Regions from separate parts of the Streptomyces sp. SLBN-118 genome, predicted to be linked through region 2. Evidence: predicted binding sites of a transcription regulator. Region 2 holds the regulator's gene; the other holds the start of a gene.

Region 1 (10,735 bases), 1.1 Mb from region 2:
TGCCTTTGGCGACGGTGTTCATCTCGTCCAGCGGCGCGGTCAGGCCATGAGCGACGAACTGGGTGATCAGCAGGGTGGCGATCACCGAGAAGACGGTGATGAAGCGCAGCTCGGTCTCGGTGCGCAGGGCGACCAGCAGCAGGCCGGTGGTGATGAAGACCGAGACGACGACGAGTGTGCCCAGCTTGGTCTTGATCGAGATCGAGATGGAGACCGAACGCAGCCAGTTCCGCCAGCCCTGGCGAGCGGGCGGCCCGTCCCCGGACCGCTGCCGTCTCATGGCGCTCATGGCGCCGGCGTCTCCAGGGCGTAGCCGACGCCGTGGACGGTACGGATGCGCTCGGCGCCGATCTTGCGGCGCAGGGCCTTGATGTGGCTGTCGACGGTCCGGGTGCCGGACGCGTCGGCCCAGTCCCACACCTCCGCGAGCAGCTGCTCGCGGGAGAGCACGGCGCGGGGGGTGTTCGCCAGGCAGACGAGCAGGTCGAACTCGGTCGGGGTGAGATGCACGTCCTCGCTGCGCACCCGGACCCGGCGCTGGGCGTGGTCGATCTCCAGCTCGCCGAGGCGCAGGATGCCGCTGCGCGGTGTCACGGCGGCGAGTGCGGCGCGCTCGACGCGGCGCAGCAGCACATGCACACGTGCCGCGAGCTCCCGCATCGAGAACGGTTTGGTCATGTAGTCGTCGGCGCCGACACCGAGTCCGACGAGCATGTCCGTCTCGTCGTCGCGGGCCGTGAGCATCAGCACGGGGACGGGGCGCTGGGCCTGGACCCGGCGGCAGACCTCCAGGCCGTCGAAGCCCGGCAGCATCACGTCGAGCACCATCAGATCGGGTTGCCAGGCCTCGGCCGCGTCGACGGCGGCAGGTCCGTCCAAGGCCGTCTGGACGAGAAAGCCCTCGGCCCGCAGCCGGGCAGCGATGGCATCGACGATCGTCGAATCGTCCTCGACGACCAGCACCCGGCGCTGGGCGCCGGGTGTGGCCGCGACGCCGTTGTGCGTGGTGTGTGTCTGCTCCATGGCCCCGCCCCTGTACGCGTTCTCGCGAGCTGCATGCCGGTGTAGATCCCGTGTGTAGGTGAGCAGCGTAAGGGCATTGGCAGCGTCCCGGCTACGCAGGGCGAACAGCGAGATGGACCACGTCGGGTACTCCTCGGGCAACCCGGATCTCTTCGGTTCTTACCCCGGTGAATCCGGCATTCCGCAACGCATCCTCAAAAGCGGGGGAGGGCCGGGCCGACCAGACAGCGAGCACGCCTCCGGGCTCCAACCGCCCCTGACAGGCTGCGAGTCCGGCCGGTGAGTAGAGATTTGCGTTGTCGTCGGTGACGGTCCAGTCGGGCCCGTTGTCGATGTCCAGGCACAGCGCGTCGTAGCGGTCCGTGGTCGTGCCCAGATGAGTGACGAGGTCCGTGTGCAGGATCACGCTGCGGGGGTCGGCGAGCGCGCCGCCGGAGATCCGTGCGAGCGGCCCCGAACGGTGCCAGTCGATGATCGCCTGCTCGCGTTCGACGACGATGATGTGACGCCAGTGGGGGTTGGCGGCGGCGCGCGCGAGAGAGAAGCCGACGCCGAGACCGCCGATGAGGAGGGCGGGGGCGGCTGTGCGCGCCTCGAGCGCGTCGTAGGCGGCGTCGACGAGGAGGCGTTCGGAGCGGCCGTCGGAGGTGTCCATCAGGAAGCACCCGTTGGCGATGATCTCGTGGTGCTCGCCGCGCTTTCGCAGGACGACCTCTCCGTGGTGGCCCTCACGGCGCTCGAGGGTGAGAGGTGCGTCGGCATGAAGCGGCATGGTGGTTACCTCTCGGCGACGGGACGGACAGGTGTGGATGGCCATGGTGTCGGGATGGGGCGAGAGGGACAAATGGTTTCGGCCCACTCGGCGGGTTGCCCCTGTGGCCCTCGCCAAACAGCGGTCCCGCCCGGTTCACAGTGGACTCACAGCCGACTCACAGCTGGTTGGTGCGGTGTGGCAGGCGCGGGACGTTCGAGGTGGCGCGAAGGTTGCCTCGTGTGGCGCAGGTCATAGACGGGGGTCATGGTGATCGCGTTGGGTGGGGGTTCGTTCGGGGTTGGACGAGAGGGGCCTCACGCGTGGACCAGCTTTCGACGCGCGATCCGGCCACCGGCCGGGAACTGCTGGGCGGCATACCGACCCAGCGCACCGCGACGCGGAGGGCGACGCCGGCAGTCGCGTTCCCACCGGCCCCGACACCTGCGCCGGCCCGCTGTGTACGACGGCCCCTGTGGCGCCGGGCACTGCGGCTCCTGCCGACACCGACGGGCACACCGTTCACCTTCGGCTACGCCCTCGTCCTGATCGCCACCTCGCTCTTCGTGGAGTACGGCGATCCGGCCACCGTCTCCACGATGCTCCGCGGCTCCAGCACCGATGTCACCCATTTGGCCCACACTCCGCTCCTTGTTCTCGGAGCCAGCGCCCTGTGGGTCGCGGGCGGCCTGGCGTCCTCGTACGCCGTCGCCTTCCTCTTCACTCTCACCGCGCTGGAGCGCCGGATCGGCGGCACTCGCACAGCGGGCGTGTTCCTGCTGGGCCATGTCGGGGCGACCCTGGCCACCGAGATACCCGTGGCGGTCTCCGTCATGACCGGGCATCTGCCGGTCACGTCGCTGCACCGCCTCGACTACGGCATCAGCTTCGGCCTGATGGCGTGCATCGGCGCCCTCGCCGGACTGCTCGGCCCCGTCCAGCGCGGGACGCTGCTCGGCTTCGTCTTCCTGATGCAGTTCCAGGACCTGCTGGCCTTCGAGGACCCGCTCACCAACTGGGGCCATCCGCTGGCCCTGCTGGCCGGTGTCGCCTGCTGGCCCGCCGTGCGCCGCTGGTCGCTCAGGCCCGAAGGCGTACGCCGGTCAGTCCCCCGGCAGCGCGGCGAATACGTCCCGCAGGGCGGGTAGCCGGTTCGTCTCGTCCGTGGTGACGGTGTGGCCCGCGTAGGTGATCCGGTAGATGAACCCGTCCGCGACGGGACTGCCGGTGGCCTTACGGGGGAGCCGCGCGAAGTCCGCCTTCTCCAGAGCCCGCCGCAGCTCGGCCAGTTCGGCCGGCGTCATCCGGCCGGAGCCCTTGTGGCCGTTCTTCGTCGACGTGGTGTAGGTGCCGTCGTCCCGGACGAGTAGATCGTTGCGCACGCCGGCGATGCCACCGGTGACGGTCACCTGGACCAGGGGAAGCGCGGCGGCGGGCGTCGTCGCGGCAGAGGACCCCGAGCGGGTCGGATTCCCGCCGTCGTCTCCGCCCTCGCCGGACGCGCACCCCGCCACCAGCAGGACACCCAGCAGCACTCCCGCCGCCCCGCACCGCCCCTGCCTCATCCCTCGCACGCGCCCACCTGCCCTCCGTATCGCACGAGCACCGGTCCCTCGCAGCAGTGTGGCCGACCCGTCGGCGGGCCCGCGGGCACTTTGGGGTGAGCGGTCCTGGGGCTGCCGGCCCGGCGAGCCGCACGGCCCCATGCCTGATCGCTCAGAGCGAACGCTTCCCGGGGAACAACTCCCCGGCGTCATGCATTGAGTCCATGCATTGAGTCCTTACAGCTCAACTTGACTGCCTAAGGGGAGATCATGGCTTCGACGTCCACACCGCTCACCTTGCCCGTGCTGCCGCTCGACGACGAGGTCGTGCTGCCCGGAATGGTGGTGCCGCTCGACCTGTCCGACAACGACGTACGAGCCGCGGTGGAGGCCGCCCAGGCCGCCGCGCGTTCCAGTGGTGCAAGCAAGCCGACCGTGCTGCTTGTTCCGCGCGTCGACGGAACGTACGCAGCGACGGGCGTGCTCGGGACCGTCGAGCAGGTCGGCCGGCTCTCGGACGGCGACCCCGGCGCTCTCATCCGCGGCCGCGGCCGGGTGAAGATCGGCGCGGGGACCACGGGCCCGGGCGCCGCGCTCTGGGTCGAGGGCTCGCGTGTCGAGGAGACCGTGCCCGACCCGCTGCCCGGCTCGGTCACCGAACTGGTCACGGAGTACAAGGCACTCGCCACCGACTGGCTGAAGAAGCGCGGCGCCTGGCAGGTCGTCGACCGCGTCCAGCAGATCGACGACGTCTCGCAGCTCGCCGACAACTCCGGCTACTCACCCTTCCTGACCACCGCCCAGAAGATCGAACTCCTCGAGACCGCCGAGCCGGTGGCCCGCCTGAAGCTGGCCACCCAGCAGCTGCGCGAGCACCTCGCCGAGCAGGATGTCGCCGAATCCATCGCCAAGGACGTCCAGGAAGGCGTCGACAAGCAGCAGCGCGAGTTCCTGCTGCGCCGCCAGCTCGAAGCCGTACGCAAGGAGCTGCGTGACCTCAACGGCGAGGACGGCGAGGACGAGTCCGACGACTACCGGGCCCGTGTCGAGGCAGCCGACCTCCCCGAGAAGGTGCGCGAAGCCGCCCTCAAGGAGGTCGAGAAGCTGGAGCGTTCCAGTGACCAGGGCCCCGAGGGTTCCTGGATCCGCACCTGGCTCGACACCGTCCTCGAACTGCCCTGGAACGAAAGGACCGAGGACGAGTACGACATCCAGGGCGCGAAGGCGATCCTGGACGCCGAGCACTCGGGTCTGCAGGACGTGAAGGAACGGATCACCGAATACCTGGCGGTGCGCAAGCGGCGCGCCGACCGGGGGCTGGGCGTGGTCGGAGGGCGTCGCGGGGGCGCGGTTCTCGCGCTCGTCGGCCCGCCCGGCGTGGGAAAGACATCTCTCGGCGAGTCCGTGGCGCACGCCATGGGGCGCACATTCGTACGGGTCGCGCTCGGTGGTGTCCGGGACGAGGCGGAGATCCGCGGACACCGGCGCACCTACGTCGGGGCCCTGCCCGGCCGGATCGTGCGGGCGATCAAGGAGGCCGGTTCGATGAACCCGGTCGTCCTGCTCGACGAGATCGACAAGGTCGGCTCCGACTTCCGCGGCGACCCCGCGGCCGCTCTGCTCGAAGTCCTCGACCCGGCGCAGAACCACACCTTCCGCGACCACTACCTGGAGGTCGAACTCGACCTGAGCGATGTCGTCTTCCTGGCCACAGCCAATGTGCTGGAGGCCATCCCGGAAGCCCTGCTCGACCGGATGGAGCTCGTCAGGCTCGACGGCTACACCGAGGACGAGAAGGTCGTCATCGCCCGGGACCATCTGCTGCCGCGTCAGCTGGAGCGGGCGGGCCTGGAGCACGGCGAGGTGGTCATCGAGGAGTCGGCGCTGCGCAAGCTCGCGGGCGAGTACACCCGTGAGGCGGGCGTGCGGAACCTGGAGCGTTCGGTTGCCCGGCTGCTGCGCAAGGTCGCGGCCCAGCACGAACTGGGCGACCAGGAGCTGCCGTTCACGATCGGCGCCGAGCAGCTGCGCGGCTTGATCGGGCGGCCGCACCATGTGCCCGAGTCCGCGCAGGACCCGGCCGAGCGCCGTACGGCCGTGCCGGGTGTGGCCACCGGCCTCGCGGTCACCGGCGCGGGCGGCGACGTCCTGTTCGTCGAGGCCTCTCTCGCCGACCCGGAGACGGGCGCGGCGGGACTGACTCTGACAGGGCAGCTCGGCGACGTGATGAAGGAGTCCGCGCAGATCGCGCTGAGCTTCCTGCGCTCGCACGGCGCGGAGCTGGAGCTTCCGGTCGCCGACCTCAAGGACCGGGGCGTGCACATCCACTTCCCTGCGGGCGCGGTCCCCAAGGACGGCCCGAGCGCGGGCATCACGATGACGACGGCGCTCGCGTCCCTGCTGTCCGGACGCCTGGTGCGAACGGATGTGGCGATGACCGGCGAGGTCTCGCTGACCGGGCGGGTGCTGCCGATCGGCGGTCTGAAGCAGAAGCTGCTCGCCGCGCACCGTGCGGGCATCACGACGGTCGTGATCCCCAAGCGGAACGAGGCGGATCTGGACGACGTCCCGGCGGAGGTCCTTCAGAAGCTGGACGTGCACCCGGTCACGGATGTGCTCCAGGTGCTGGAGATCGCGCTCTCACCGGCGGATGTGCCGGTTCAGGCCGCGGCCTGAACACATTTTGGACCAGGGCTGCCCTGGCCCCGGGAGGAAGGCCGACGCCCTTCCTCCCGGGGCTCCGTCATGCCTTCGTGGCCTTGTCGTACAGCGTGCGCGCGTTGGCATTGAAGCGGACCGCCGTCGACACACTGTCCGTGTCGCCGCCGCTGGTCACCCCGATGAGGCGGCCCGGATGCTTCGGGTCCCGGTAGCCCGCGAGCCACGGGCCGCCGCTCGTGCCGTCCCAGAAACCGGAGCAGTCCATCCGTACGGATCCGGCCATTTCGGGATCCGGCTCGGTGTCGGTGGTGCAGGCGATGGGGCGGTTGTCGGGATTGTGGTCGGGATTGGGGTAGCCGACGACTGTGACCCGGCGGGCCGGCACCCCGGTCCAGTCGACGGGCGTTCCGCCCACGACGTCCTGGACGTTGCGGCCCTTGGCGTCCGGCGCCAGCGTCAGGAATGCGTAGTCCACGGTGTCGGAGTCCGCGGTGTCCGCGCGCCAGCGGGCGTCCACCTGGATCGCGCGGACCTTCCACCGTCCGTAGGGTGCCTTGCCCGTACCCGCGCCGCTGAAGCTGGGGGCGAAGGTGATGTTCTCCATGTAGCTGCCGTACTCGAAGACACAATGCGCGGCGGTGGCGATGACATTGCCCTGGGGGCTGTTGACGACGCTCGCGGAACAGAAGTGCTCGCCGTCCTTGTCGAGCAGTACCCCGGCCGACGACAGGCCGGCGAAAGCAGTCGCCGAGGACTGCGGCTCGGGCAGTGGCGGCAAGGGGGACGCGTCCCCCGCGTCCGGCGCGGCCGAAACCGGACCCCCGCACGCCGTTGTGGCGGCGAGCACAGCTACGGCCAGCCACCTTTGCAGCCTCTTCGGGCCGGTGGGTGTCTTCCGGACCTTGCCGGATTCGCGTGCCCCGGCGGGGCAGCTGCCTGCGTTGTCTTCAGTCGCCGACGCTCCGCGCGGGCTCCGTCCGCCGCCGTGCGATGCACCACCCCAGACCCCGCTCACTGATCCGGCCCGATCCAAAAGACACCCCCGAACGATCCACTTCATCCGGCCATCTTGCCTGTTTACGGCCGTCAGTCCAGCCATCCTCGCAAGGTCGCCTGCGCCCCGGCCTGGAAGCGGGTCTCTGCGCCCAGTGTCTCCAGCAGACGGCTGATCCTTCTGCGGGCGGTGTGCACATGGACGCCCAGGCGGCGGGCGATCGCCTCGTCCTTGAGGCCCGCGGCGAGCAGGCCCAGTAACTCCTTCTGAGCCTTCACGAGCGTCGCGTCGCGCGCCCCGCCCGAACCGCCGAGCGGTGTGGCCCGGTCCCAGACCGTCTCGAACAGCGGCATGAGCGCGTTGCGCAGCAAGGTGTCGCCTATCACCAGCGCGGAGGCCCTCGGGTCGCCCGGATCGGCCGGCGGAAGCAGGGTGATCCGCCGGTCCACGGTGATCAGTTCGGTGGGCACCGCCGTCGCGACCCGTGCCCGCAGGCCCTGCTCGACGAGGCCGGTCACCGAGCGCATCCGGCCCGGACAGCAGAGCCCGTCCCGGTCCATGACGGTCCGCACCTCCACGCCGCGGTCCAAAAGTCCCTCGATGTCCAGTGGCGGTGTGCCTGAACCGCCGTCCCCGCGTGGCCTCTTCCCGTACGGCGAGCGGTCCAGGATGGCGACCTCCCGCTCCGCGGTCGCCAGCAGGTACCCCGCCCGTTCGCCGATCGCCCGCGGACCGGTCACCACCTCGATGTCGCGCTCAGGTGCACTGGGCGCCCCCGACATCAGGCGGCCGGCCAGCTGGTCCGCGGTCATCCGTAATCGTTCCAACTCGGCGGACCGTAAGTGCAGTTCGGCCTGACGACGGTGGATCAGCGTACGGATCGCGGCGTCCGGCGCCGCTGGATGCGGCAGCGCGTCCCCGTCCGCCGGGAGCGCGAGGCCGTGCTCGACCAGATGGCCGAGCGCCCGGTCGAGGCGGTCGCGTGGCAGACCCAGCAGGCGTGCCAACTCCTCGGCCCCGGTGGCCTGTTCCTTGAGCAGTGCCTCGTAGGTGCGTTCCTCGGCCTCCCCCAGGCCGAGGGTGTGCAGTTCCCCCTCGCTCATGCGTCGGATTCTCACTCCCTCTTCACGGGCCACACAAGTGTGCGTGTCCACTTGTCAACGCGCCGGCCACATTGATCGGTTGGCGCCCCGCGGGTTGCATGGTCATGACCACCTTTACGGCTTGACCAGCACGTGGGAGGGGTACGAACTGTGCGCAAGGCCAGAACAAGCACACAGAGATCGGGTATTTCCAGGGGGACCGGTCTCGCGGCACTGCTCAGCACGGCCGGGCTGCTGCTGACGGCGGTACCGGCTCAGGCGGCGACCCCGCCGGCCACCGCACCGCCCGCCGATGTCCTTCCGGGGGCAGAGACGGCAACCCCGTCGCTCGTCGACGGAATCAGGGAGGCGGCGGACGCCAAGGCAAGCCCGGCGGACGCGGCCCGCGGCCATCTCGCCGCCAAGGAGAGCCGCTACAAGATCGCCGACGCGCGGCGCGACCTCGCGCCGATGGGGACCGTCAGAAATGGCGCGGAAGAGACCGTGCGGCTGCAGCAGAAGCACCACGGCATACCGGTGTTCGGCGGCCAGTACGTCGTACGAATGGAGTCCAAGGGCGGCAAGCGCGTCGTCACCGGCACCTCCGGCAAGTACTTCACGGGCCTGAAGACCGGCACCACGGCAAGCGTTACGAAGGACACCGCGGTACGCCGCGCGGTCGCGGCCACCGCCGCACGCCTCGGCGGCAAGACGCTCAGCAAGGCCGACGCGATACGCGGCAAGGGCGCCAAGTCCGCGAAGGCGGCGGCCCTCACCGGCAGCGCAAGCGGCCTTGTGGTGATCCCGCGCGGCGAGGGCATCCTCGCCCACCACGTGACCGTACGTGGCACGAATCCCGCCACCGGCGAACCGGTGCTCCAGCAGGTCTACATCGACGCCCGCGCCGGCTACCCGGTGCTGCAGTTCAGCGGCATCAAGACGCTGACCGCGAAGGGGACCGCCGCGTCCGGCGCCACCGCGAAGGCTGCCCCGGCGGGTGCCCGCGCGGCCGAGGACGACCCGGCCGCCGGGGTCAAGGGCACCGGCGTCAAGCTCGACACGGCCAAGGTCGACCTCGACCTCCGGCTCGACACCGCCGCGACCAGGTACATGATGATCGACGCCACGCGGATGGCGGGCTCCACCAAGAACACCCTCACCACCTGGGACGCCCGCAAGCTCGATGTCAGCGAGGTGTCCGGAACCTGGCCCGGCGGGCTGAAGGAATTCAGCAGCCCGGACAAGGACTTCGGCAAGGACGCCACCGAGTCCGGCGCGGTCGACGCGCACTGGGCGGCCGGGAAGGTCTACGACTACTACAAGCAGAACCTGGGCCGCGACAGCCTCGACGGCCGCGGCATGACCATCAACTCCCTGGTCGGTGTGACCGAGTTCGGCTCGCCGTACGTCAACGCCTTCTGGGACGGCCAGAAGATGGTCTACGGCAGTGGCGACGAGGACTACAAGCCGCTCTCCGCCGACCTCGACGTGGTGGGCCACGAGATGACGCACGGCGTCGTCGAGAACACCGCCAACCTCGTCTACGCCGGACAGTCCGGTGCACTGAACGAAGCGCTCGCCGACTACTTCGGCAACGCGATCGACACCGCCGCGTCCGGAGTCTCGATGGACAACCCGGACGCCGGTCTCATCGGCGAGGACCTGTGCCGCACGACGAAGCCGCGGGCCTGTGCCTTCCGCGACCTCAACGACGGCGCGACCACCTCGAAGAACTTCCTCGGGGTCACCTTCGGCACCGACAACGGCGGGGTACACCTCAACTCCACCATCTTCTCCGGTGCGTTGTGGGACCTGCGCCAGGACGTGGGCGGACAGCTCGCCGACAGCATCGTGTACAAGGCGCTGTCCGAGTACATGACGCCGCTCGACGGCTTCACCGACGGCCGCAACGCGGTACTCGCCGCCGCCAAGGACCTCGGCGTCTCCGCGAAGGAGCTCACCGCGGTCAAGCGCTCCTTCAACGCCCACGGCATCGTCCCGGGCTGGGAGGACGCGCTCGGCGTCGACTCCGACCAGTTGCTCGGCAAGGTCAACACCGGGGGCACCGGAGCCCAGGCGGGCGGCGGCTGGTGGACGGCCTCGCAGTCCAACGACGACGGCTCGGAGCCGTACTCCGTCTACGCGGGCCGTACGGACGGCAAGGGCGCCCCGAAGCTGATCAGCCCCAACGACGGCCGCTACCACGTCTATCCGGCGACTGACGGCAAGACGGTCGTCTGGGCGGCGTACGGGGCTACCAGCCTCGACATCCTCTCCCGCCCCCTCGCGGGCGGACCGATCAAGAAGCTGTACACCTCGTCCACCGACATCGGTGGCCTGCGCGTCGAGAACGGCGTCGTCGTCTTCGAGAGCTTCGGCATCTTCGGCGACCGGCACGTCCGCTATCTGCGCCCCGGCGACCGTGAGCCCGCCTTCGTCGACGGCGGCGGCTTCGAGACCCTGACCGCCCTCCCGGCGATCAAGAACGGCAGGCTCGCCTACGCCAAGCTGTATCCGACCCCCGAGGACTACAAGCTGGGCGTCGAGGTCTTCGACCTCAAGACCGGCAAGGGCGCCCTCGCGGAGCAGCTCGGCGAACCGCAGATCCTCGGCCAGACCGGAATCAACGCCACGCACGCCTTCTGGCTGGTGGACGAGAATCTCAGCGACCAGGGCCAGA
Region 2 (10,735 bases):
GATCAACTGGATCGCCGACGCCCCCAGCGCCTTCGGCCACGGCAGGTCGTGCGACTTGCTCACCATCGATGTGAACAGCGCACCCGCCGCCAGCCAGGTTGCCCAGCCCAGCAGTTGGACCAGGGAGTTCTCGCCGCCCAGGAAGAGCGCGAACACCAGGCGGGGCGCGTCCGTGATGGACACGATCAGCATGGAGAGGGCGACCGTCGGCTGCCAGGCGCCGTCGCCGCCGAGCTGGCGGGCCAGGGTGTGGGTCACCGCGCCCAGGATCAGGCCGCCGATGACGAACGCCACCGCCGTCGTCAGGACGTACGGAATGGCCGTGGAGATCGTCGCGTTGATCGTCTCCTCGCGGGCCTTGTCGAAGCCGAAGAGCGCGAGCAGGCCGTAGAGGAACGTGACGATCAGCGCCGGGCCCCACACGGGGTAGTCGCGCATCTGCCAGAACGTCGGGCCAGGGCGCAGCACGATGCCGCTCAGCAGCTGCTTCCAGTGCAGCCGCGGGCCCGTCGGCGCGGTCGGCGCAGCGCCCGCGCGGTAGGTCGCCCCGTCGCCGTACGGGTCCTCGTTGATGCCGAACGCCTGCGTGTGGCCAGGGTTGTTGGCATAAGGGTCGGCGTGCGGGGGCTGCTGCTGGTACGGGTCGCCGAAGTACTCAGGTTCGCCGTACGGGCCCTGGGGGTGCTGCTGTTGGTGGCCGCTGCCCGCCTGGGGCCACTGCGGCGGTTGTTGCTGCTGCCCGTACGGCCCAGCCGCACGGCCGCCTCCGCCCCGGTAGGGCGGCGGCGGTGCCTGCTGCGGTTGCTGCTGCTGCGTGCGGTTGTCCCGGCCGCGTCCGATCCTGAATCCAGCCACGTAATCGAACGTACCTGTTCCCGGAGAGTGACGTGCCCGCGCTCGGGGAACGCACAGGTCTTTGCTGCCGACCTGTGACATCCCCTAGGGGATCGAGGAGGGGCAGCCGGGCGGGTCCGGTGCACCCGGCTCAGTGCAGGAAGACCGACGTGCTGAAGGTGAGCAGCGCTGCCGTCCGCGCCGAGGCCGGGTACAGGGCCACCACATCCGCCCGCTCGCCCCTGTGCGTACGAGTGACCAGGTCGGGGCGCTTGTCGCCGTCGAAGTCCGCGTACTGCAGCACGTCGGTCACCGGGCTCGTCTCGCCCGCACGCAGGGCGGGTGACGGCGGGAGGGGCACGGCGGTGAAGACATAGCGGCCGCCCGCGCGGCCGGGGCCCCCGGGGCCGCCGAGCAGCACCTTGCCCTTGGCCGCCGCGCCCGGCTCGGGGGCGCGGGTGGAGACCACCAGGTCGTCGTAGCCGTCGTCGTTGACATCGGGCCGGGGGGAGGGTGCGGACAGCGCGGGGCCGCCGCCCTCGGCCGGGGCTGTGGCCGCGCGGGGGGCGCCGGTGCGGGTGAAGGGACCGCGCAGGAAGCTGACTCGGCCCGCGGACGCGGTGACTGCCAGGTCGGTGGAGCCGTCGCCGTCGAAGTCGCCGCAGACGGGGTGGTCGGGCCACTCGTTTCCGTAACGGGCCTGCTCGGGGATGCGCAGGACGACCGCCTTGCCCGCGAGCCCGGCCGGGGAGCCGAAGAGGACCTGGAGCGGTACGGGTGGGCGGCCGATGCCGTCGTACGGCGGGTCGGTGGCCACGATCAGGTCGGAGAAGCCGTCCTTGTCGAGGTCGCAGGCGGCCTCGGCGTCGAAGGCGGCGGGGATGGTGCCCCCGACAGGCGCGGCGTTGGCCCGCGGGGTGAGGAGGCGGCGTACGGACGGGTCGAGGACGCGGGGGCTCGCCGTGCCGTAGACGACGCCGATGCCCGCGTCGTCGCCGTGGCTGTCACCGGGGGCCTTGACCAGGTCGTTCAGAACGAGGTCTCGGTGGCCGTCGCCGTTGAAGTCGGCAGGGACGCGGCTCCCCCTGCCGTGGGGGACGGGCAGCGCGCCCGCCCGGGCGGCGAGCGGTGCGGTGTCGCCGTTCTTGGCGGGCGCGGGCCGCTCCGGCTCGGGGGTGCTTGTGCAGCCCGCCAGCAGTACCACGCAGGCGCAGGCCGCGATCGTCGCCGCGTGCCCCAGTCCTGTCCGCACAACCCACCTCGTCCGTCTCGATCGTCATCGGCCGCCTCATGATGCTCGTTCGGCGCTCGCGTCAGGGCAATGGCTGCGGCGCGATCGCCGGTCAATGGTTATCCCAGCAGGCGGATCGACGACATGAACGGCAACCTGCGGACAGAAGCGGCCGGTTCTGCCCCCGAGGCAGATCCGGCCGCTTCTGTAGCTTCGCAGTCTTCCAGGAACTACTTCACCGGCTCGGGTTCCGGTGTGTCCTCCGACTCGGCCTCACCAGCGGGCTCGGCCGGAGGTGTCTTCACCGAGTCGAGCAGCAGCTGCGCGACATCCACGACCTGCAGGCTCTCCTTCGCCTTGCCGTCGTTCTTCTTGCCGTTGACGGAGTCCGTCAGCATGACGAGGCAGAACGGGCAGGCGGTCGAGACGATGTCCGGGTTCAGCGAAAGAGCCTCGTCCACACGCTCGGTGTTGATGCGCTTGCCGATCCGCTCCTCCATCCACATGCGCGCGCCACCGGCGCCACAGCAGAAGCCGCGCTCCTTGTGACGGTGCATCTCCTGCTGGCGCAGGCCCGGGACGGCGGACATGATCTCGCGCGGCGGCGTGTAGACCTTGTTGTGGCGGCCCAGGTAGCAGGGGTCGTGGTACGTGATCAGACCCTCGACCGGCGTCACCGGAATGAGCTTGCCCTCGTCGATGAGGTGCTGGAGCAGCTGTGTGTGGTGGATGACCTCGAACTCGCCGCCCAGCTGCGGGTATTCGTTCGCGATCGTGTTGAAGCAGTGCGGGCAGGTCGCGACGATCTTCTTCGACGACTTGGGCTTCTTGGTCGTCTCGTCCTCGTCGTCTTCTCCGTAGGCCATGTTCAGCATGGCCACGTTCTCCTGGCCGAGCTGCTGGAACAGCGGCTCATTGCCCAGGCGCCGGGCGGAGTCACCCGTGCACTTCTCGTCGCCGCCCATGATCGCGAACTTCACGCCCGCGATGTGCAGCAGCTCCGCGAAGGCCTTGGTGGTCTTCTTGGCCCGGTCCTCCAGGGCACCCGCGCAGCCGACCCAGTACAGGTAGTCGACCTCGCTGAGGTCCTCGACGTCCTTGCCGACGATCGGGACCTCGAAGTCGACCTCCTTGGTCCACTCCACGCGCTGCTTCTTGGCGAGCCCCCAGGGGTTGCCCTTCTTCTCCAGGTTCTTGAGCATCGTGCCCGCCTCGGACGGGAACGCGGACTCGATCATCACCTGGTAGCGGCGCATGTCGACGATGTGGTCGATGTGCTCGATGTCGACCGGGCACTGCTCCACGCACGCACCGCAGGTGGTGCAGGACCACAGGACGTCCGGGTCGATGACGCCGTTCTCCTCCAGCGTCCCGATCAGGGGGCGCTCGGCCTCGGCGAGAGCGGCCGCGGGGACGTCCCCCAGAGCCTCGGCGGACGCCTTCTCCTCGCCCTCCATCGTCTTGCCGCCGCCGGCCAGCAGATACGGGGCCTTGGCGTGCGCGTGGTCGCGCAGCGACATGATCAGGAGCTTGGGGGACAGCGGCTTTCCGGTGTTCCAGGCCGGGCACTGCGACTGGCAGCGGCCGCACTCGGTGCACGTGGAGAAGTCGAGGATGCCCTTCCAGGAGAACTGCTCGACCTGGGAGACGCCGAAGACGTCGTCCTCGCCCGGGTCCTCGAAGTCGATCTCCTTGCCGCCGCTGGTCATCGGCTGCAGGGCGCCGAGAGCGGTGGAGCCGTCGGCGTTCCGCTTGAACCAGATGTTCGGGAAGCCGAGGAAGCGGTGCCAGGCGACACCCATGTTGGTGTTGAGCGAGACCGTGATCATCCAGATCAGCGAGGTGCCGATCTTGATCATCGCGGTGAAGTAGATCAGCGTCTGGAGCGTGGGGACGCTCAGTCCCTTGAAGGCCAGGACCAGGGGGTACGAGACGAAGTACGCGGGTTCGTAGCCCTCGATGTGGTGGATCGCGCCCTCGAGCCCACGCAGGGCGAGGATCGCGAGGCCGATCGTGAGGATGACGTACTCGACGAAGTACGCCTGCCAGGCCTTGGAGCCCGCGAAGCGCGACTTGCGGCCGGCTCGCGAGGGCAGGTTGAGCAGCCGGATCGCCATCAGCACGACGATGCCGACGACGGTCATGATGCCGATGAACTCGATGTACATCTCGAACGGCAGGAATCCGCCGATGACGGGCAGAGTCCAGTCCGCCTCGAAGAGCTGGCCGTACGCCTGCGCAAGAGTCGGCGGGAGCGTCAGGAAGCCGATCGCGACGAACCAGTGGGCGAAGCCCACGATCCCCCACCGGTTCATCCGGGTGTGGCCGAGGAACTCCTTGACCAGGGTGATCGTGCGCTGCTTCGGGTCGTCGGTGCGGCTGCCTGCCGGGACCGGCTGACCGAGCTTCACGAAGCGGTAGATCTGCGCGACGGCTCGGGCGATGAGCGCAACGCCGACCACGGTCAGGACCAGCGACACGATGATCGCGGCGAGTTGCATTTGGGGCTCCTCGGGCCTGCGAGGGTGGGGAATCTCGACAGTCTACTAAGCGGTAACTTATTCAGTCCGTGCTGAGAGTACCCACTTATGCCGCCGCACTGTAGCCGCGCAGCCGGTGATCTGTGTCGCTCAGGCAAGCCTGACCGGACGGGCCGCGCGGCGTCCGGCGATCGCGATCGGCAGGGTCCGGACCAGGATCAACAGGTCCAGTCCCAGCCAATACTGCTCCACATAATGCAGGTCGAGCACACCCATTTCCTCCCAGGGGAGCTCTGAGCGGCCGCTGATCTGCCACAGCCCCGTCATTCCGGGGCGCACGCCGAGACGGGCCCGCCCCGCGACGGAGGCGTCCTGCCCGGGCGGCAGCGGCCGGGGGCCCACGAGCGACATCTCCCCGCGTACGACATTGATCAGCTGCGGCAGATTGTCCAGGAAGTGGCGGCGCAGCAGCCGTCCCGCGGGCGAGGCCGGTGTCGTACGGAACGACAGCATCGCAAACGTGGAACCGCCAAGGCCCGTCCTGTCGCGGCGGGTCAGGAGCGGGCCGCCGGTGGTCGAGGCGACCGCGGCGGCGAGGGTGAGCAGCACGGGGGACAGGAGCAGTAGCAGGAGCAGGCTGCCCGTCAGGTCGATGGCTCGCTTCGCAGGCATGGACGCACGCCCTTTGGCTCAATTGACCGCTTTTTGCGGCTATGACTCTCCCAGACGCGGGTCGCCGCGAAGGGGTGCGCCACGCGCTGCGGCGGACGTGGGGGCGCAGGTCCGGGGGCGGGCTGCAGGTAAGAGCCGGATAAAAGTTGAGTGGGGTCGACTCAGCTCTGTTGACGTCATCGGGTCGGTCGTGCATCCTTGAGCCAGATCCACTCAAGTCAGCTGGAGGAATTGAAATGGCACGTGCGGTCGGCATCGACCTGGGCACGACTAACTCCGTCGTCAGCGTTCTGGAGGGCGGCGAGCCCACCGTCATCACCAACGCCGAGGGTGCCAGGACCACGCCGTCCGTCGTCGCCTTCGCGAAGAACGGTGAGGTGCTGGTCGGCGAGGTGGCGAAGCGTCAGGCAGTCACGAACGTCGACAGGACCATCCGGTCGGTCAAGCGCCACATGGGCACCGACTGGAAGATCGAGCTCGACGGGAAGACCTTCAACCCGCAGCAGATGAGCGCCTTCATCCTGCAGAAGCTGAAGCGTGACGCGGAGTCCTACCTCGGCGAGAAGGTCACCGACGCCGTGATCACCGTCCCGGCGTACTTCAACGACTCCGAGCGCCAGGCCACCAAGGAGGCCGGCGAGATCGCCGGTCTGAACGTCCTGCGCATCGTCAACGAGCCGACGGCGGCCGCCCTGGCCTACGGCCTCGACAAGGACGACCAGACCATCCTCGTCTTCGACCTCGGTGGCGGCACCTTCGACGTCTCGCTGCTGGAGATCGGCGACGGCGTCGTCGAGGTGAAGGCCACCAACGGTGACAACCACCTCGGTGGTGACGACTGGGACCAGCGCGTCGTCGACTACCTGGTGAGGCAGTTCGCCAACGGTCACGGCGTGGACCTGTCCAAGGACAAGATGGCTCTCCAGCGTCTGCGCGAGGCTGCGGAGAAGGCGAAGATCGAGCTGTCGTCGTCGACCGAGACGAACATCAACCTGCCCTACATCACGGCCTCCGCCGAGGGCCCGCTGCACCTGGACGAGAAGCTCACGCGCGCTCAGTTCCAGCAGCTCACCGCAGACCTGCTCGAGCGCTGCAAGACCCCGTTCCACAACGTGATCAAGGACGCCGGCATCCAGCTGTCCGAGATCGACCACGTGGTTCTGGTCGGCGGCTCGACCCGTATGCCCGCCGTCGCCGAGCTCGTCAAGGAGCTCACCGGAGGCCAGGACGCCAACAAGGGTGTGAACCCCGACGAGGTCGTCGCCATCGGTGCCGCTCTGCAGGCCGGTGTCCTCAAGGGCGAGGTCAAGGACGTCCTGCTCCTCGACGTCACCCCGCTGTCGCTTGGTATCGAGACCAAGGGCGGCATCATGACCAAGCTGATCGAGCGCAACACCACGATCCCGACCAAGCGTTCGGAGATCTTCACGACGGCCGAGGACAACCAGCCGTCCGTTCAGATCCAGGTCTACCAGGGCGAGCGCGAGATCGCGGCGTACAACAAGAAGCTCGGGATGTTCGAGCTGACCGGTCTGCCGCCCGCCCCGCGCGGGGTCCCGCAGATCGAGGTCGCCTTCGACATCGACGCCAACGGCATCATGCACGTGACCGCGAAGGACCTGGGCACGGGCAAGGAGCAGAAGATGACCGTCACCGGCGGCTCCTCGCTGCCGAAGGACGAGGTCGACCGGATGCGCCAGGAGGCCGAGCAGTACGCGGACGAGGACCACCGCCGCCGCGAGGCCGCCGAGTCCCGCAACCAGGGTGAGCAGCTCGTCTACCAGACCGAGAAGTTCCTCAAGGACAACGAGGACAAGGTCCCCGGTGACGTCAAGACCGAGGTCGAGACCGCGCTCGGCGAGCTGAAGGAGAAGCTCAAGGGCGAGGACACGGCCGAGATCCGCACGGCGACCGAGAAGGTCGCCGCGGTCAGCCAGAAGCTCGGCCAGGCGATGTACGCCAACGCCGCCCCCGAGGGCGGTGCGCCCGGCGCCGAGGGCGCCCAGGCCGGCGAGCAGCCCCAGGCCGAGGACGATGTGGTCGACGCCGAAATCGTCGACGACGAGAAGCCGAAGAAGGACGGTGCCGCGTGACGGAGGAGACCCCGGGCTTCGAGGAGAAGCCCGACGTCCCCTCAGGCGCCACCCCTGACGACGCCGCCGCGTCCGCCGAGTCCTCCGAGAAGGAGGGCCCGGCGGCCCCGGCAGGGGACGCAGCAGCAAAGATCGCCGGCCTGACGGCTCAGCTGGACCAGGTGCGCATGGCGCTCAACGAGCGCACGGCGGACCTCCAGCGGCTCCAGGCCGAGTACCAGAACTACCGCCGTCGTGTGGAGCGCGACCGGATCACGGTCAAGGAGATCGCCACGGCGAGCCTGCTGACCGAGCTCCTGCCCGTGCTCGACGACATCGGCCGTGCCCGTGATCACGGAGAGCTGGTGGGCGGGTTCAAGTCGGTTGCCGAGTCTCTTGAGACGGCCGCCGCCAAGATGGGCCTGCAGCAGTTCGGCAAGGAGGGCGAGCCCTTCGACCCGACGATCCACGAGGCCCTGATGCACTCGTACGCACCGGATGTCACCGAGACCACGTGCGTCGCGGTCCTGCAGCCGGGGTATCGCATCGGCGAACGGACCATCAGGCCCGCACGGGTCGCGGTGGCCGAGCCCCAGCCGGGCGCGACCCCCGCGGCCGGGGTCGCGAAGGACGAGACGGCGAACGACGAGGAGAGCGGTGGCCCGGAGGAGGGCTGATCCGACGATGGTCCGGAAGGAGGGACGTCGATGAGTACGAAGGACTTCGTCGAGAAGGACTACTACAAGGTCCTCGGCGTCCCCAAGGACGCCACCGAGGCCGAGATCAAGAAGGCGTACCGGAAGCTCGCCCGCGAGTTCCACCCGGACGCCAACAAGGGCGACGCCAGGGCGGAGGAGCGCTTCAAGGAGATCTCCGAGGCCAATGACATCCTCGGCGACCCCAAGCGGCGCAAGGAGTACGACGAGGCGCGCGCACTCTTCGGCAACGGTGGCTTCCGCGCCGGTGCGCCGGGCGGGCCCGGCGGCTCCTTCAACTTCGACCTGGGCGACCTCTTCGGCGGCGCCCCGGGCGGCGCTCAAGGGGGCGCCGGCGGCTTCGGCGGCGGTCTCGGCGATGTCTTCGGCGGGCTGTTCAACCGCGGCGCCGGACCGGGTACGCGTACCCAGCCGCGCCGTGGCCAGGACATCGAGTCCGAGGTGACGCTCAGCTTCACCGAGGCGGTCGACGGAGCCACGGTCCCGCTGCGGATGTCCAGCTCGGCCGCCTGCAAGGCCTGTTCGGGCACCGGCGACAAGAACGGCACGCCGCGCGTGTGTCCGACCTGTGTCGGCACCGGCCAGGTCTCGCGCGGCGGCAGCGGCTCCTTCTCGCTCACCGACCCGTGCGTGGACTGCAAGGGCCGCGGGCTGATCGCGCAGGACCCCTGCGAGGTCTGCAAGGGCAGCGGGCGCGCCCGCTCCTCCCGCACGATGCAGGTCCGGATCCCTGCGGGCGTCTCCGACGGCCAGCGGATCCGGCTGCGCGGCAAGGGAGCCCCGGGCGAACGGGGCGGCCCTGGGGGCGACTTGTACGTCGTCGTGCATGTCGACTCCCACCCGGTCTTCGGCCGCAAGGGCGACAACCTCACAGTCACCGTGCCCGTCACCTTCACGGAGGCGGCGCTCGGCGGCGAGGTGAAGGTGCCGACGCTCGGCGGTCCGCCGGTCACGCTGAAGCTGCCCGCGGGGACACCCAACGGCCGTACGATGCGTGCGCGCGGCAAGGGCGCGGTCCGCAAGGACGGCACCCGTGGCGACCTGCTGGTCACCGTCGAGGTCGCGATCCCCAAGGAGCTCGGCGACAAGGCGAAGGAAGCGCTGGAGGCCTACCGCGAAGCCACAGCGGACGAGGACCCGCGGGCCGAGCTGTTCCAGGCCGCGAAGGGAGCATGAGATGGACGGTCGTCGCCGCAACCCCTACGAACTGACCGACGAGTCGCCGGTGTACGTCATTTCGGTGGCGGCCCAGCTCTCGGGATTGCATCCGCAGACGCTGCGGCAGTACGACCGGCTCGGTCTTGTCTCCCCCGGCCGCACCGCCGGACGGGGCCGACGCTACAGTGCCCGGGACATCGAACTGCTGCGCACCGTCCAGCAGTTGTCGCAGGACGAGGGCATCAACCTGGCCGGAATCAAGCGCATCATCGAACTGGAGAACCAGGTCGCTGCGCTTCAGCAAAGGGTTGCCGAGCTGTCGGCCGCGGTCGAGGGAGCGGCTGTGGCGATGCAGCAGCGCGAGGCTCAGGTGCATGCCTCCTACCGGCGCGATCTCGTGCCGTACCAGGATGTGCAGCAGGCGAGCGCGCTGGTGGTCTGGCGGCCCAAGCGTTCCGAATAGGCCATGTCTCGGCCCGAAGGGGCGGTGCAGCAACGCGAGTTGCCGCACCGCCCCTTCGGTATATGGGTTTCGGTCAGGTTCAGGACTCGTGTTCAAGGATTCCCGACTGGGCGATCAGATAGCCCAGCTGGGTCCGGCTGCCGCTGCCCAACGACGAGCCCAGCTTGGCGATATGGGCTCGGCAGGTACGGACATTCATCCCGAGCCGGCGCGCGATCGCCTCGTCCACATGGCCTTCGACCAGCAGTTTTGCGATCGAGCGCTGGATGCCGGTGATGCCGTCGAGGTCCGGTCCGTACGAGATCGGTTCCTCCCACGGGTTGCCGTGGAGCCAGAACTGCTCGAAGACGCCGACCAGATACTCGACTATGCCCTTGTGCCGCAGCTCCAGTGCGGACAGCCGGTCGCTGCTCGCCGGAATGAAGGCCACCCTCCGGTCCACGATGATCAGCCGGTCGATGATCTCCTCCAGCGTGCGCACCTCCACGCCGGAGGGCCCCACCTGCTCCATGTAGGCGAGCGTGGCGGGGTGGTGGCGGGCTGTGTGCTGGTAGAGCGTGCGCATACGGACACCGCGGTCGATCAGCGGTTCCACGCGGCGCAGGGCCTTTTCGAGGATGTGCGGCTGTCGCCCGCTGCCGGGCTGGACCGTGAGAAGCTCCTCGGTGCAGTCTGCGGTGACTTGGTCGAGGGTTGTGTTGATGCGGTTGAGGCCCTCGAGGACGGTAATTCCTTGTGGGACGGTGGAGTTCTGAGCGGTGAACGCCATGAATGGCTCAAGAGCATCGGTCAGAGCGACAGTTCGTCGTCGGCGCTCTTGGATCTCCCGCTCAATGGGGTGTATCAGCTGTGTCAGCGCAGTGGTCGGCGGGACCGGTCGGAGCCACTGAGCGTCGTCGGGATCCGGGTGCAGCAGGGCGAGATCGAAGAGGCAGGGTGTTGATTCCGCCTCTGACCGGGCTATACGTCCGGTGCGCAGTGCGGTGATGTAGAGACTTTTCCCCGCTTCGCACAGCTCGCCGTCTGCGTGAGGGTGTCCCGTTTCGCCCTCATTAGATGGCATATGCACCCCCTCAGGCTCCTGCATTACAGGAACATGATGCCTGCCG

The links. The regulator HspR, encoded in region 2, represses chaperone genes until heat shock. The targets are predictions, from matches to a motif close to TTGAGNNNNNNNNNCTCAA.
Positions count from the first base shown of each region.
Region 1: the regulator HspR is predicted to act here: its motif matches at 3,548-3,566, upstream of lon (endopeptidase La).

Region 1 is NZ_VFNP01000001.1:2,611,775-2,622,509, reverse strand. Features, by position in the region: gene FBY35_RS11650 (HAMP domain-containing sensor histidine kinase) at 1-280, opposite strand, end outside; gene FBY35_RS11645 (response regulator transcription factor) at 286-1,023, opposite strand; gene FBY35_RS11640 (spermidine synthase) at 1,115-1,795, opposite strand; gene FBY35_RS11635 (rhomboid-like protein) at 2,098-2,922, shown strand; gene FBY35_RS11630 (protealysin inhibitor emfourin) at 2,878-3,348, opposite strand; gene lon (endopeptidase La) at 3,589-5,994, shown strand; gene FBY35_RS11620 (serine protease) at 6,062-6,826, opposite strand; gene FBY35_RS11615 (helix-turn-helix domain-containing protein) at 7,066-8,076, opposite strand; gene FBY35_RS11610 (M4 family metallopeptidase) at 8,227-10,735, shown strand, end outside.
Region 2 is NZ_VFNP01000001.1:3,671,945-3,682,679, reverse strand. Features, by position in the region: gene FBY35_RS16765 (Yip1 family protein) at 1-855, opposite strand, end outside; gene FBY35_RS16760 (VCBS repeat-containing protein) at 986-2,086, opposite strand; gene FBY35_RS16755 ((Fe-S)-binding protein) at 2,296-4,566, opposite strand; gene FBY35_RS16750 (sugar transferase) at 4,696-5,217, opposite strand; gene dnaK (molecular chaperone DnaK) at 5,454-7,310, shown strand; gene grpE (nucleotide exchange factor GrpE) at 7,307-7,966, shown strand; gene dnaJ (molecular chaperone DnaJ) at 7,997-9,181, shown strand; gene FBY35_RS16730 (heat shock protein transcriptional repressor HspR) at 9,183-9,626, shown strand; gene FBY35_RS16725 (helix-turn-helix transcriptional regulator) at 9,706-10,689, opposite strand.